Regions from separate parts of the Sphingomonas sp. Leaf37 genome, predicted to be linked through region 2. Evidence: riboswitches for the same ligand, from Rfam matches in the RefSeq annotation. Region 2 holds a riboswitch; the other holds the start of a gene.
What was found. Region 2 has a riboswitch for cobalamin ahead of LRA87_RS17375 (TonB-dependent receptor plug domain-containing protein). Riboswitches for the same ligand answer to the same signal wherever they lie in the genome.
Positions count from the first base shown of each region.

Region 1: it holds a riboswitch for cobalamin, as region 2 does, so the genes downstream of both, LRA87_RS00290 (putative oxygenase MesX) here and LRA87_RS17375 (TonB-dependent receptor plug domain-containing protein) in region 2, are expected to answer to the same signal.

Region 1 covers NZ_CAKLAX010000001.1:83,216-90,695, forward strand. The annotation lists gene LRA87_RS00275 (sialidase family protein) at 1-987, shown strand, start outside; gene LRA87_RS00280 (amidohydrolase family protein) at 984-1,823, shown strand; gene LRA87_RS00285 (methionine synthase) at 1,940-2,968, opposite strand; gene LRA87_RS00290 (putative oxygenase MesX) at 2,998-3,984, opposite strand; cobalamin riboswitch at 4,106-4,326, opposite strand; gene LRA87_RS00295 (helicase-related protein) at 4,588-7,480, opposite strand, start outside.
Region 2 covers NZ_CAKLAX010000006.1:45,518-52,997, reverse strand. The annotation lists gene LRA87_RS17400 (ABC transporter ATP-binding protein) at 1-514, opposite strand, end outside; gene LRA87_RS17395 (FecCD family ABC transporter permease) at 511-1,473, opposite strand; gene LRA87_RS17390 (ABC transporter substrate-binding protein) at 1,470-2,282, opposite strand; gene cobO (cob(I)yrinic acid a,c-diamide adenosyltransferase) at 2,279-2,881, opposite strand; gene LRA87_RS17380 (aminotransferase class I/II-fold pyridoxal phosphate-dependent enzyme) at 2,878-3,852, opposite strand; gene LRA87_RS17375 (TonB-dependent receptor plug domain-containing protein) at 3,852-5,804, opposite strand; cobalamin riboswitch at 5,935-6,137, opposite strand; gene cobU (bifunctional adenosylcobinamide kinase/adenosylcobinamide-phosphate guanylyltransferase) at 6,166-6,687, shown strand; gene LRA87_RS17365 (hypothetical protein) at 6,746-7,453, shown strand.

The DNA.
Region 1 (7,480 bases), on a different contig from region 2:
TCCGCGATCCGGACGATGGAGTTCGTCTACGACACCGCACCCTATCCGCAGAGCCATGCATCGACGATCGTGCAGACGCGCGGCGGGACGATCGCCGCGGCGTGGTTCGGCGGCACGTACGAACGTCATCCGGACGTCGAAATCTGGTTCGCGAGGCGTGGCCCGGCCAAATGGGATACGCCCAGGTCCGTCGCAACCGGCATCCAGCCGGACGGTACGCGACTGCCGACGTGGAATCCCGTGCTGTTCCAGGATCCGAAGGGGCCGCTCCACCTGTTCTACAAGGTCGGGCCCAGCCCCCAGCAATGGTGGGGCATGGTCATCAGCTCGATCGACGAGGGTCGCAGCTGGAGCCGCCCGCGCCGCTTGCCCGACGGAGTGTTGGGTCCGATCAAGAACAAGCCGGTGGTTCTCGCCGACGGCGACTGGCTGTCCCCGTCCAGTACGGAGCAGGCGGACGGCGGCGGCTGGTCGCTGCATTTCGAGCGTAGCCGCGATGCCGGCAAGACGTGGACTGCCACGCCGCCGGTCGATCCGGGGTCCAGATTCGACGCGATCCAGCCGAGCGTGCTGATGTTGCGCGATGGCCAGCTTGAGGCGGTTGCGCGTACGCGGCAGGGCGTCGTCGCCGCGACCTTCTCCCGCGACGGCGGGCGGAGCTGGGGGCCGCTGATGCCGGTCGATCTGCCCAACCCCAATTCCGGCACCGATGCGATCACGTTGCGCGATGGACGGCAGCTGATCGTCTACAATCATGCCGCGCATTCGCCCGCGATGCCGGGCAAGGGGGTGCGCTATCCGATCAACATCGGCCTGTCCGATGACGGCGTGCGCTGGCGCAACGTCCTGACGCTGGAGGACAAACCGCTGAAGGACGGCTACGCCTATCCTGCGGTGATCCAGTCGGCGGACAATCTGGTCCACATCACCTACACCTACGATCGGCGACGCATCCGCCATATCGTGATCGACCCCGCCCGGCTGTGACCGTGGTGGCAAACGACCGGCCGGTCATATGCGACAGCCATGTGCATCTATGGTCGCTGGCGTCGCGGTTTCATCAGTGGCCAGGCGCCGATCTGGCGGATATCCATCGTGACTTCGGCCTCGCCGATCTCGCCGCCCTGCCGCTGGACCGCGCCGTGTTGGTGCAGGCACAGCCCGATCCGCGCGAGACGGACTGGCTGCTCGACATCGGCGCGCGGGCGCCGAACGTCGCCGGCGTGGTCGGCTGGACCGCACTGGATGCGGCGGACGCTCCCGATGCCATCGCACGCCTTGCCGCACGACCGAGATTACTGGGCTTGCGTCCGATGCTGCAGGACATGCCCGACGCGCGCTGGATCCTGCGCCGCGAACAGGATGCCGCGATCGAGGCCATGGTGACGCACGACCTGTGTTTCGATGCGCTGGTCCGGCCCCGGCATCTGCCCGCGATCCACCTGTTGGCCCGGCGCTGGCCGGACTTGCGTATCGTGATCGATCATGCCGCCAAACCCGATCCGGTGAACGGAGACCTCGATCGATGGCGGCTCGACATGGCGGAACTCGCGGCACTGCCCAACGTGTGGTGCAAGCTGTCCGGCCTGCTGACGGAACTGCCGGCGCCAGCATCGGAAGTCCTGCTATCCGGCTGCATGGACCACGTCATCGGGGTGTTCCCGGACCGGCTGATGTGGGGCAGCGACTGGCCGGTGCTGCTGCTAAGCGGATGGAATTACAGCGACTGGCTGGATCATTCCCTGCGTTTCATACAGGACCGTGTGCCAGAGCGGGTGCAGGGCATATTCCGCTCGTCTGCGGAATCCTTCTACGGATTATGATGATGTCCGGAGTCGGCTTATCCGATGCCGGTGCGGCGCTGGCCGATGGGGCGGATGAAGGTCGCGGCGGCGTCATGCCGCCGCTCGCGACTATTCTCCGTTTGCCGGGATCGCGGTCAGGCCGAAAGCTCTCGCCGCACGATCGCCGCACCCGCACCCAATGCCCTCAGTTTTCCTCTCGCGACATCGCGAGACAAGGGCGCCATGCCGCAGTTCGTGGCGGGATAGAGCTTGTCCGCATCGACGAACCTGAGTGCTTTGCGCAGGGTATCCGCCACCTGTTCCGGCGTTTCGATCGTATCGGTCGCCACGTCGATGGCACCGACCATCACCTTCTTGCCCCGGACGAGCTCGATAAGGTCCATCGGCACCCGTGAATTCTGACATTCCAGCGAGATGATATCGATTCGGGACTTTTGCAGGTTGGGAAAGGTTTGCTCATACTGGCGCCACTCCGATCCCAAGGTTTTCTTCCAGTCGGTGTTGGCCTTGATGCCGTAGCCATAGCAGATATGCACGGCGGTCTCGGCCTTGAGTCCCTCGGCCGCCTTTTCCAGCGTGGCGATCCCCCAGTCGTTCGCTTCGTCGAAGAAGACGTTGAACGCGGGCTCGTCGAACTGGATGATGTCGACGCCGGCCGCTTGCAGCTCCCTGGCTTCCGCGTTCAAAATCCTGGCGAACTCCCAGGCCAGCTTCTCGCGGCTCCTGTAATGGTCATCGTAAAGAGTATCGATCATCGTCATCGGACCCGGCAGCGTCCATTTGATCGGCCGGTCGGTCTGCGCGCGCAGAAACTTCGCATCGTCGACGAAGACCGACTTCGGCCGCGACACGGCACCGACTACCGTCGGCACGCTCGCATCGTAGCGATTGCGAATCCTGACGACCTCGCGCTTGGCAAAGTCGACTCCGCTGAGATGTTCGACGAAGGTCGTGACGAAATGCTGGCGCGTCTGTTCGCCGTCTCCGACGATATCGATCCCGGCCTGCCGTTGATCATCGACGGCCAGTCGCAAGGCATCCTGCTTGCCGGCCGCCAGCTCATCACCCTCCAGCTTCCACGGCGACCAGAGCGTCCCGGGCTCTGCAAGCCAGGAAGGTTTGGGCATGCTGCCCGCGGTGGTGGTCGGCAACAACGTCGTCATGATGATTTCGCCTGTATTGTTCGTGGTGTTCAAAGACCGCAGGTCGCCGCCCATCGCGTCAGCATCGCGCCATGCGGCTTGATGAAATGGTCTTCGGCGAACTTGCCCTGCTCGACGGCCAGCCTGCTGCGCTCGTCGCGATCGTAGACGATCCGGGTCAGGGAATAATCCTGGGACCCGAGGCTCGGCTGATAAAGCTCGGCCGCAACCGAATTTGCGTTGTAGATTTCGGGACGATAGATCTTCTGGAACGTTTCCATCGTGGCAATTGTACTGGCGAGCTCGATATCGCCATAGTCACCGGCCAGATCGCCGATGTGGTAGAACGCCAACGGTGCAACGCCATGACGCGGCATGAAATAGCGCACCTTCATCCCCATTTTCGCGAAATACTCGTCGGTCGGGGAAAACTTGCCGTTCGTATATTCGAACCCGAGAACGGAATGTTCGCCGGCGACCCGGCAGTAGGATTCCTTGCTCGAAACGCTCAGACAGATGACCGGCGCTTTGCTGAAGGTGTTTCGATAGGCGCTGGAATGCAGAAAGTGCCTGAACAGGCTGCCGTGCAGATCGCCGAAGTCCTTAGGTGCACCACCGTCAGGATTCCGCCCGAGATGCTCCGGCAGGCGGACGCTGAAGTCGTAATCTCGAATGTAGGATGAAAAGTTGTTGCCGACCATGCCGTCGATGCGTTCGCCGGTGGCTGTGTCAATAACGGTCGTCTGCAGGATTTCGATCAGCGGGAACGTGTCGACGCTGCCCTGCGCACGCATCTGCAAGGCGGCGGAAATGATCGTGAGCGCGACCGAATAACGATCGCCTGCGGGGTTATCCCGATGCATCAAGGAGTTGAAGCGATTGTCGATCATCCTCAACGTGTTGCGTAAATTCGCCCGACGGCTTTCGCCGCGGGCCAGATTCGCGAAGTTGGTGGTGATGCGGGTATTGTCGGCCGGACGATAATCCTCATCGAACGGGATGCTGCTTATCGTGAACGTGAACTCGCTATCCGTCATACTTCACCTGCATTTGCCGGGCAGGGTCTGAGGAAGAGCGCGCAGGGCCGCACAGGCCCGGATGGCGCAAGCCACGGAACGTGCATCGAACGCGATCCACCGGAGGAACCCCCGTCCGAGGAACGTTTTGGCGTCGGAGGCAGGTCTCCTGGCTCACGGGTCAATGCGGTGGTTCCGGCCTTCCCGGGCTTTGTGCAAAGCCCAGTGACACGAATTGGAACCGCCGCTCGCCGCTTACAGTTGCGGGGGCAGCGCCGGATTATGTCCGCAGGACATCACCGGCTTCCCGTCTTAGCCTCATCGCCATGCCTGGGATGAGGAACCTCGACGAGCCGGTTCAACACCATCCGCGAGACTCTGTCAATAACGATATAAAGATATCTTTATATCGTTATATCCTGTGACGATCGAAATGCGGGGTGACAAGGGGCCGGGAGCCGGCACGCCAGGCCGTTCGTGGCCGGCAGATGGTCGATTGGTGCCGACCCCGAGCGGCCGATCGAGGATGTGTTGCGTCTGCGGAGGGTGGCCCGATTTGCGCGAGAGCGCGCACCGCATCCGTTCCGGATCCGCGGACCCGACCCGCTGACGCCGCCGATCACGTCATCCTGCCGCCGCGTGCATCAGAGCACCCACCCGCTCGAGCCGCGCTTCCGGATCATCAATGGCTTCGGCAAGCAAGACCCGCCCCTTCTTTTCCGGCAATCCCAGTTTCGCGGCGAGCGCGGCGACGTCGCCACGCGGGGTAAAGGCGATCGCCGCAGGCCCCGCGTCGATCCGCGCGACGTCCGCCACCCGCATGTGCAGGCGCAGCCGCGCGATTGTCAGCAGGCGGCGTGCCTCGACCGGAGCCTCGCCGAAGCGGTCGGTCAGCTCCTCCTCGAACCCGTCGAGTTCGTCGGCCGACACGATCCGCGCCAGTCGCGCATACAGCGCGACCCGCATGTTCACGTCGGGGATCCATTCCGCAGGCAGACGGCCATCAATGCCGAGGTGCAGCACCGGGGTCCATCGTTCGACGCTCTCCCCCCGCGCCTCGCGCAACGCGCCTTCCAGCAGTTGCTGGTACAACTCGACGCCGATCAGGCGCATATGCCCGGCCTGCGTGTCGCCGATCAGGTCGCCGGCACCGCGCAGGTCGAGATCGCGGGCGCTGATCGCGAACCCCGCGCCGAGCCGGTCGAACGCTTCCAGCGTGCGTAGCCGCTTGATCGTGCGGGGCGCGATCGCGTCGTCTGCGTCGGTGAACAGCAATACCTGTCCGCGTCGGCTGCCGCGCCCGACGCGCCCGCGCAACTGATGCAATTGCGCCAGACCGAAGCGGTCGGCATGCATGATGGCCATGGTGTTGGCGCGCGGGACGTCCAGCCCGGCCTCAATGATGTTGGTCGCCAGCAGGACGTCGCCGTCGCCGCGTCCGAACCGCACCATCGATGCATCGATATCCGCCGCCGGCATCTTGCCGTGCGCGGATAGCACGTCCAGCTCGGGCACCAGACGGTCGAGCAAGGCCGCGAGCGGCGCCATGTCGGCAATGCGCGGCACCACCACGAAGCTCTGCCCGCCCCGGCTGTGCTCGCGCAGCAGCGCCGCCCGCAACGTCGCGTCGGCGAACGCACTGACGGCGGTGCGGATCGGCTGACGCCGCGCCGGCGGGGTCGCGATGATCGACAGCTGGCGCAGGCCGACCATCGCGGCCTGTAGCGTCCGCGGGATCGGCGTCGCCGACAGGGTGAGGACATGGCCGCTGGACAGCTGTTGCAGCCGGTTCTTGTCCGCGGCGCCGAAGCGCTGCTCCTCGTCGACGATGACGAGCGCGAGGTCCTTGTAGACGACACCCTTGCCGGCAATCGCGCCGGTGCCGACTACGATGCGGATGGTTCCGTCGGCGAGACCGGCCTTTACCGCCTTGCGTTCGGCCGCGCCGGAGGTGCGGGACAGGCTGGCGACGGTGATGTCCGTATCGGCGAACCGGTTGGTAAAGGTTTCGAAATGCTGCCTCGCCAGCACGGTCGTAGGCGCAGCGATCGCCACCTGACGACCCGACAATGCCGCGACCGCGGCGGCCCGTACCGCCACTTCGGTCTTGCCGAACCCGACATCGCCGACCACCAGCCGGTCCATCGGCCGTCCGCTGGCAAGGTCGGAGCGCACCGCCTCGATCGCCGCCAGCTGGTCCGGCGTTTCCGAAAAGGGGAAGCCGGCCGCGAAACGCTCGTAATCGGCCGGTGCCGCATCCAGCACCGGCGCAGTGTGGTTCGCGCGCTCTTCCGCGAGCGCGGTCAGTGCCTTGGCGGTTTCGGCGATGGCCGCGTCGATCTCGCCGCGGCGCTTGTGCCACGTCGATCCGTCGAGCTTGTCCAGCCGAACCGCATCATCTTCCGCCCCGTAGCGCCAGATGCGATCCGCTTCCGACACCGGCACCAGACGCACCGCCTCGTCGGCATAGGTAAGCGCGATCGCGTCGCCGCCATCGCCTTCATCGACGGGCAGCGCCTGCAAGCCGGTGATCACGGCAAGTCCATGATCCTCGTGGATCACCACATCGTCGACGCGCAGTTCGGTGCCGGCGTCTAACGCGGGCGTGGCGACCGCCACCGCCTGTCCGCTCCGCTCGGCCCGACTGCCGATCAGATCGGCTGCGGTGACCGCGAGCACATCCTCGTGGCGAAACCCGCGATCGGCGCAGACCGGTAGCGACAACAGGGTGCCGGGTTTCGCCGCAGCCACTTGCGCCCAGGATCCGACATCCTGCATGTCACGTTTGACGGCATTGGCGAGGCGCGGCGCAAGAAACCGGAGATCGCGTCGGCTGGCAAGCAGGACCACACGCCCGCCCGTGTCGAGCACCTCCCTCGCCAGTTGCGCGCAGGCACGCAGCGGCGACGGATTTTCGACGAACCGCGGTGGTGGATCGGCGGCGGGCGCCAACGTCACGACGTCACGCGCCTTCAGCGTCTTGCGCCATGTGGCGTCGTCGATCACATCGCTGGACGTGCGTTTCGACCCGCGCCGCGTCGCATCCTTCACCAGCTTCAGGAAACGCTCGCGACGGTCGTCCGCGGCCGGATCGATCGTCACGCGTGCGCCCGAAAACTGATCGAGCAGCGTCGTCGGCGTGTCGCTGACCGCCGGTTCTGTGACGCGCCCCAGATCGCGGCGATCGATATCCTCGATACTGCGCTGGTCGGCGGCATCGTAACTGCGGATGGCGGCGATCCGGCCGTCGGCGGCCTCGATCCGCAGCGGCAGCGTGGCATCGGCGGGGAATACGTCCAGCACCTGCCCGCGCAACCCGATTTCACCGGGTTCGTCCACGCGCTCGTCCGCGACATAGCCGATCGCCAGCAGGCTTTCCTGAAGCGCGGCGAGATCGACCTCGTCTCCGACCGCGACGGCCGGGGGTTCGGCCGCATAGGTTTCGGGTTTGGGATACGCCCGCGCCGCCGCCTCGCCCGTGCTGATCAGCGCGATTCTCGGACGCTGCGGTGTCGCC
Region 2 (7,480 bases):
CGGGATCGAGGCTGGCGAGCGGCTCGTCGGCGAGCAGCCAGTCCGGCTCCCCCGCCAGCACCCGCGCCAGCAGCGCCCGGCCGCGTTCACCGCCCGACAATCGCTCCACGCCGCGATCCGCCAGTGCGGTCATGTCCGTTGCCGCCAGCGCGCGCGCCACCGCTGCGCGGTCGGCATCCGTCTCGCCCCAGCGCCCGCGATGCGGAAACCGGCCGAGCCCGACCAGCGTCGCGACATCGACATCCCAATGCACGTCGGCCGCCTGCGGCAGCAGCCCGATCGCCCGTGCCCGCTCGCGCCGGTCGATCGTCTGCACGTCGCGCCCGTCCAGCGTCGCACGGCCGCTGTCCGGCTGCCGCAACGCCGCGAGACAGGCGAGCAACGTGCTCTTGCCGGCACCGTTCGCACCGAGCAGCGCCGTCACCCGTCCGCGCCGGAAGGCGAAGCTGACGTCGTCGAGTATGCGATTGCCGCCCAGCGACAGGCCGATCGCTTCGGCAGCGAGCACGCTCATGCGAGCCTCCGGCGCATGCGGAATAACAAATACATGAAGAACGGCCCGCCCAGCATCGACATCGCTATTCCGAGTCGCAGTTCGCTGACCGTTGGCGCGAGCCGCACGAGGCTATCCGCCAGCGTCAGCAACAGCGCGCCGCCGAGTGCGGAGGGCAGCAGGATAGCGGAAGGCCGGTTGCCCGCCAGCGGCCGGACGAGGTGCGGCACCATCAGCCCGACGAAGCCGATCACCCCCGCCGACGCCACCGATGCGCCGACGGTCAGCGCGATGCCGGCGATGACGACATATTGCAGCCGCCCCGGATCGACGCCCATCGACCGCGCCGCCTGTTCGCCCAGCGTCAGCGCATCCAGCGCACGTGCCGTCGTCGCCAGCAGGGCCGCACCTATCACGATCAGCGGCAGCGCGACCTTGACGTCGTCCCAGCTACGGTCGGTCAGCGCGCCGAGCAGCCACGTCACGATCTGCGACGAGACGAACGGCGTCGGCGCAAGACTGATCGCCAGGCTGGTGAGCGATCCGGTGATGCTCGTCAGGATCATCCCCGCCAGCGTGAACAGGATCAGGCTGCCCGATCGTCCGGCAATCACCGCCAGCAACGCCATCGTCCCCGCCGAGCCGAGCAGCGCGAAACCAGGCAGCAGCCACAGCTGCGCGGCATAGCCGAAATACAGCGCCAGCACGGCGCCCAGCGCCGCGCCGGACGACACGCCGAACAGCCCGGGATCGGCGAGCGGATTACGCAGATACCCCTGCATCACCGCCCCCGACAGCCCCAGCGCCGCCCCCACCAGCAACGCCAGCACGGTGCGTGGCAAACGCAATTCGACCATGATGATCGATCGCGGATCGGCCGCCGTCCACGCATCCAGCGGCACCCACACCTTGCCCGACGCTACCGACAGCGCGGCGACGATGACCACGCCGACCAGCAGTAGAAGGTTGAGCCGGCTCATACGCCATAGCCTTTGCGGATGGCACGCAGCCGCGTCATCGCCGCGATGATCGTCGGCCCGCCGCAATTCATCAGCCGCGTAGGATAGGGCGCGATCGCGATCCGCTGGCCCAGCCGCTTCACCGCCGGATGCGCGGTCACGCGATCCTCCCCCACCTCGGCCGCGCCCATCGACAGCAGCACGCGCGGCGGCCTGGCGATCAGATATTCCAACGGCAGCACATCCCATTTCTTCAGGCCATAGACCGCGCTCATGTTGCGGAAACCGGCGCGGCGCAGCAGGTCGTCGGACAGCGTTCCCGCCCCCGGCACCAGCCCGCCTGATTGCCAGATCAACGCCGGCACCGTCGCACCCGCCACCGGCCGCGCCGCCACCGCGATACGCCGGGCGAGCGCCTCGCCCCGCGCCGAATGACCGGCGACCCGCGCGATGTCGCGCACCTGCGCCTCGCTCTCCTCGACCGAATCCGGCACCGGATATTGCACGATCGCGATGCCCATCCGCTTGAGCGCGGCGAGCGTCGCGGGTTCGACGTGCGGCCCGGTGATGACCATGTCGGGGGCGAGCGCCACCACCTCTTCCGCCGTCCCCGACGTCGCGCGGAACCGCCGCGCCAGCGCCAGCGGGATCGACGTCGCGCGCGGGTCCTGCGAATAATGGCTGATCCCGGCGATCTGCGCGCGGTCGGCAACCTGCATCAGCACCGCATCGATACACGGGTTGATCGACACGATCCGTGGCATCCGCGGCAGCGGTGCCGCCGACACGAGCGGCAACAGCGCAATCGCCAATGCAAGTCGTCGGATCAATATTCGACCCCCTTCTGCGCCTTGAACCCGGCCTTGTAGGGATGCTTCACCTCGGTGAAGTCGGTGATCAGGTCGGCGATCTCCAGCAATTCCGGCTTGGCGTTGCGGCCGGTGATGCAGATATGCTTGGTCAGCGGCCGCTCCTTCAGGAACGTGACGATCTCGGCGATGGGCAGCGTATCGTCGCGCAGTACGATGTTGAGTTCGTCGAGGATGACGAAATCCACGTCCGGATCGAGGATCATCGCCTTCGATCGCTCCCACGCAGCCTGCGCCGCGGCGATGTCGAGCGCGCGGTCCTGCGTGTCCCAGGTGAAACCTTCGCCCATCACCTCGAACGTCGCCAGTTCGGGATGCACGTCGAAGAAGTTGCGCTCCCCCGTCTCCCACTTGCCCTTGACGTATTGCAGGATCGCGACCTTCAGGCCCCAGCCGATGCTCCTGATCGCCATTCCGAACGCGGAGGACGACTTGCCCTTGCCGTTGCCGGTGTGGACGATCAGCAGCCCGCGCTCGAGCGTGCGGCGGGCTTGCATCTTCTCGCGCGCCGCGGCGACGCGCGCCATGCGGGCGTTGTGACGGGCATGATCTTCGGTCATCGACGAAACTCCTCGAGGGCGGCGGCCAGTCGGGTCAGTCCCGCCGCACCGCGCGGCAGAGCGATCCGCAACCGGTCGTCGCGATCGGCAAACGGCCGGGTCAGGATGGCATGGCGCGCGAGCAGATCAAACAGATCGATGGCGCTTTCGCAGGCGATCAGGCGGAACAACGGCGCGCTGCCGACGATGCCCAGACCGGCACCATCGAGCAGGCGGTCGAGCAACGCACCCGTCTCGTCGATGCGTGCTTGCTGCGCCCGCCGCCACGCCGCGTCATGATAGGCCGTGGTGCCGATGGCGACCGCCGCCGACGACACGGGCCAGTCGCCCAGCATCGCCCGCAATCGACCGCCAAGGTTCCCGCCGGTGACGACGAACCCCAGCCGCACCCCGGGCAGGCCATAGAATTTGCCGAACGATCGCAGCACGATCAGCCGGTCGTTCGCCCGATCGCAGAGGCCACCGGCGGGATCGGCATAGGCTTCGTCCACGACGATCGTCAGCCGCGCAGCGAGCGCCAACAGGGTGTCGCGACCGACGACCCGGCCATCCGGATTGGCGGGATTGGCCAGCACCAGCAGATCGTGATCCGTCACGACGTCCGGCGTCACGACGGGGGTAGCGTCCGGCCACGCGGCACGGTGGCCCGCATAACCGGGCTGCACCACCGCGGGCCGCTCCACCGCCAGCAGCGGGGCAAGCAGCCGCATCGCCATATCCGTTCCTGGCACTGCGACCACCTGCGCCGGGTCGGCGACCCCGAACGCCTGCGCCGCCGCCGCTTCCAGTGCGGCGATCCCCCCCGGTTCGGGCAGGCGATCGAAGTGCAGCGGCACGTCCCCGACCGGCCACGCCCAGGGCGCGATGCCGGTGGACAGGTCGAGCCAGTCGTCGCCGCCGAACAGCACGCGCGCCTCCGCCACCCGCCCGCCATGCGCGCAGAAGGTGGCAAGGGCGCTGGCGTCGATCATCAATAGGTCAGCCGCACGCCGCCGAACGCACCGCGGCCGGGCTGACCATATTGATAGATCGTCTGGTAACGCGCATCGAACGCGTTCTCGATCCGGCCATAGACCTCGATGTTCCGGGTGACCGGGAATGCGGCGCGGACGTCGGTGACGACATAGCCGTCCAGCCGGCGCGCGTTCGACGCATTGTCGAAACTGTCGCCGATCGCGGTGATCGTCGCCCCCGTGGTCAGCCCGAACGGCCAGCGATAATCGGCGTTCACCGTCACGCTGCTGTCTGGCCGCCGCGCCAGATCGCGGCCGAAGTTCGCGGTGCCGGTCGACCGGTTCTTCGCATCGAGATAGGTGTAGCTAGCTGCGAAGGTCAGCGCCTCGACCGGGCGCAACGTCAGCGTCGCCTCGACCCCTTGCGCCCGCGTGCGCGCGATGTTGCCGTAGGTGCCGTTCGGCCTACCCGCGCAGATGCCGGTCAATGGCGCGGTGCACGACACGAACGTGATGAGGTCGGTCGACGTCCGCCGAAAATAGGTCGCGCCCACTTCCACCGCGCCATCCAGCGCCCGCTGCGTCACACCCGCGTCCCAGCCCTTCGACCGTTCGGGATCGAGCCGCGCATTGCCGTATTCGCTCTGCAACTGGTACAGCGTCGGTGCCTTGAACCCTTCCGAATAGCTGGCCCGGAATGCCGTCGCGCCGCCGTTGGGCGAATAGACGCCGCTACCCGAGAAGGTCGTCTCGCCGCCGAAGATATTGTGGTCATCGTGGCGCACGCCGCCGGTCGCGGTCAGTCCGGCGATCGGCGTCACCGCCAACTGGCCATAGACGCTGAAGATGCGCGCGCGACCACGGGTCACCGGCCCCCCGAAGCTCGACGTCGAGAAGCGCGACACCTCCCGCTCCGCCCCGAAGGTCGCGAACACCGCCGAATCGAGGTCTACCGTCCCCTGATATTCCAGCCGGTCGTTGCGACCGATGCCGCGGAACGTCTCGGTCGGGATACCCTCGGGATCGATGTTGCGGCGATCGGTGTCGGTGTGCGCATAGCCGAAGCGATTGCGGAAACGGCCGTCGAACAACGCGGCATTCAGGCCGGCATAGCCGACCCATTGTTCGTTATCGCCATATTCGCGGGTGTCGCCGAACGTGAAGCGCGGCGCGGGGAAGCCGTCAATATCGGTCCGCCCGTTGCTGTAGAAACCACGCAGGTCGATCGACACATTCTGCATCAGGTCGATACCGAGGCTGCCGTTGGCGGCATAGTTGCGGAACCCGTCACGCTCCTTGCCGAGGGCGTAGGTCGAGACGCCGTCGCTGGTGAAATAGCCGCCGCCCAGGCTGGCGGACACCGGCCCGGCCTTGCCCGATACGTTGGCGAACGCCTGACCGGTGTCGTGCCAGCCGCCTTCGGCGCGAGCGTTGACGCTGAGCTGCTCGGTCGGCGGGCGGGTGATCAGGTTGACGACGCCGCCGATCGCCTGGCTGCCCCACAACACCGATTGCGCGCCGCGCAGCACCTCGATCCGGCTGATGTTTCCGACCAGCAGATTGCCGAAGTTGAAGCCGCCACCGGGCGAGGACGGATCGTTCAGCTTGATGCCGTCGATCAGCGCGACCGTCTGGTCGCTGTCCGCGCCACGGATGTTGACCGATGTGGCGGTGCCCGCGCCGCCGTTGCGCACCACGGTGACGCCGGGCGTCTGGCGCAGCAGGTCGGACACAACCACCGCCTGACGCGTGCGGATCGTCTCTTCGTCCAAGACGGTAACAGACTGGCCGACGGTGGAAGCAGGCCGCGCCGCGCGATTAGCGGTGACGACGATGGACTCGTCCGCCTCGGCGGCCTGCGCCAGCCCGCCCGTGGACTGGGCGCTCCTGGCGGTCGGAATGGTCTGGGCGAATGACGGGGTTGCGGCGGCGATGCACGGCAACAGGATCAGACAGGCATAATTCTTCACGGTGAGTCCCCTTCGTTCAACAACGGGGACACGCGCCACGGCTCGCCGGAACCGATGATCCGTCGCGCACGACCCCAACACCGTCGTCACGCGAGGAAACCCTCGATCGCCCGGAACACCCCGTCCGCACGAAGGACAACCGCGACAGGCAGGTCTCCTGGCTTCCGGGTCGTCGCCTTGCCCGGCCTTCCCGGATCGGATGATCCAGTGGCACACGATGGAGCAGGGCTCGCCGGTCACAGTTGCGGGGACAGCCCCGGATGACGAGCGGATCGCTCGCTTCCGGGTTCCCTTTTCATTCCATCTCTGGAAACCTGTCGCGACCGCGCCCCTAGAGGCGAGCCGGGTGGAAGGCAAGACGATGGTGGCGACGACATTCTTTCTGGGGGGCGCGCGATCGGGCAAGAGCCGGCTGGCGCAAGCGGCCGCGGAAGCATATGCAGGCCCGCTCGCCTACCTCGCCACGGCCGAGGCCTTCGACGACGAGATGACCGATCGCATCGCGCGGCATCGGGCCGATCGGGATGCGCGCTGGACCACGATCGAATGCCCGCTCGCGCTGCCGGAAGCGATCGGCGCGGGACGGCAGGGTGCGATGCTGGTGGATTGCCTGACCCTGTGGCTGTCCAACGTGATGCTGGGCAACCACGACGTCGCGGCGCGATCCGCCGATCTGCTTGCCGCGATCGATGCCGCGCGAGTGCCCTTGTTCTTGGTCAGCAACGAAGTGGGGCTGGGCATCGTCCCCGAACACCCGCTTGGCCGGGCGTTTCGCGACGAGGCTGGGCGACTGAATCAGGCGGTGGCGGCGCGGGTGGATCGGACGGTGTTTGTCGTCGCGGGCATGATCCTGCCATTGCAGTCGTTCGATCCGGGCAGCTGATCGGCGACGGCGATGTTTCCCCTCGCCGCGCCGTAGCGTCACCGCTAGGATCGCACCCATGAACGATACCGCCACCACCGGCGGCGCCTCCGGCGCCAGTCTGATCCCCAGCACCACCGACGCCTTCACCTACGCGCACCTCATCGTCATTGCGATCTTCGCCGTGGTGGTGATCGTCGCGATCGTCTGGGGCATGCGTCTCAAGAGTCAGCGCAAGACGGCCGAGCACGATATCGCCGAACGCAATGATGAGGTGGAGCATGCAGCGGAACCGACGAAAGCAGCGCCTGCACCGGCCGTCGTAGAGCGACCCGTTTCGCCGCCGCCAGCCACCCCGCCCGCATCCGAACCGGTCATGGTGCCACAGGCCCTACCCGCCGCGCCCGAGCCGGCAAGGCTCGAACCGTCGGTTCCGCCATCGCCGGCAGTACCGTTGGCCGACGAACCGATCGCCGCCGGCGCATCGCTCGACGCCAGCCCGGCGACGGAAGCTGCCTCGACGCCTGTCGCGACCGGCGGCAATCCTGCCGACGCACCGGTGACGACGCTGAAGGGCCTGGGTCCCAAACTGGCCTCGCGGCTGGGCGAATTGGGCGTGAGCACGGTGGGACAGATCGCGGCGCTGACCGATGACGAGGCCATGCGACTCGACGCGGAACTCGGCCCCTTTACCGGCCGGCTGGCGCGCGACCGCTGGATCGAACAGGCGCGTTTCCTGGCGGCAGGCGATCAGGCAGGTTTCGAATCGGTGTTCGGCCGGCTGTAGACTGGCGACCCGCGGACAGCCTTCGAG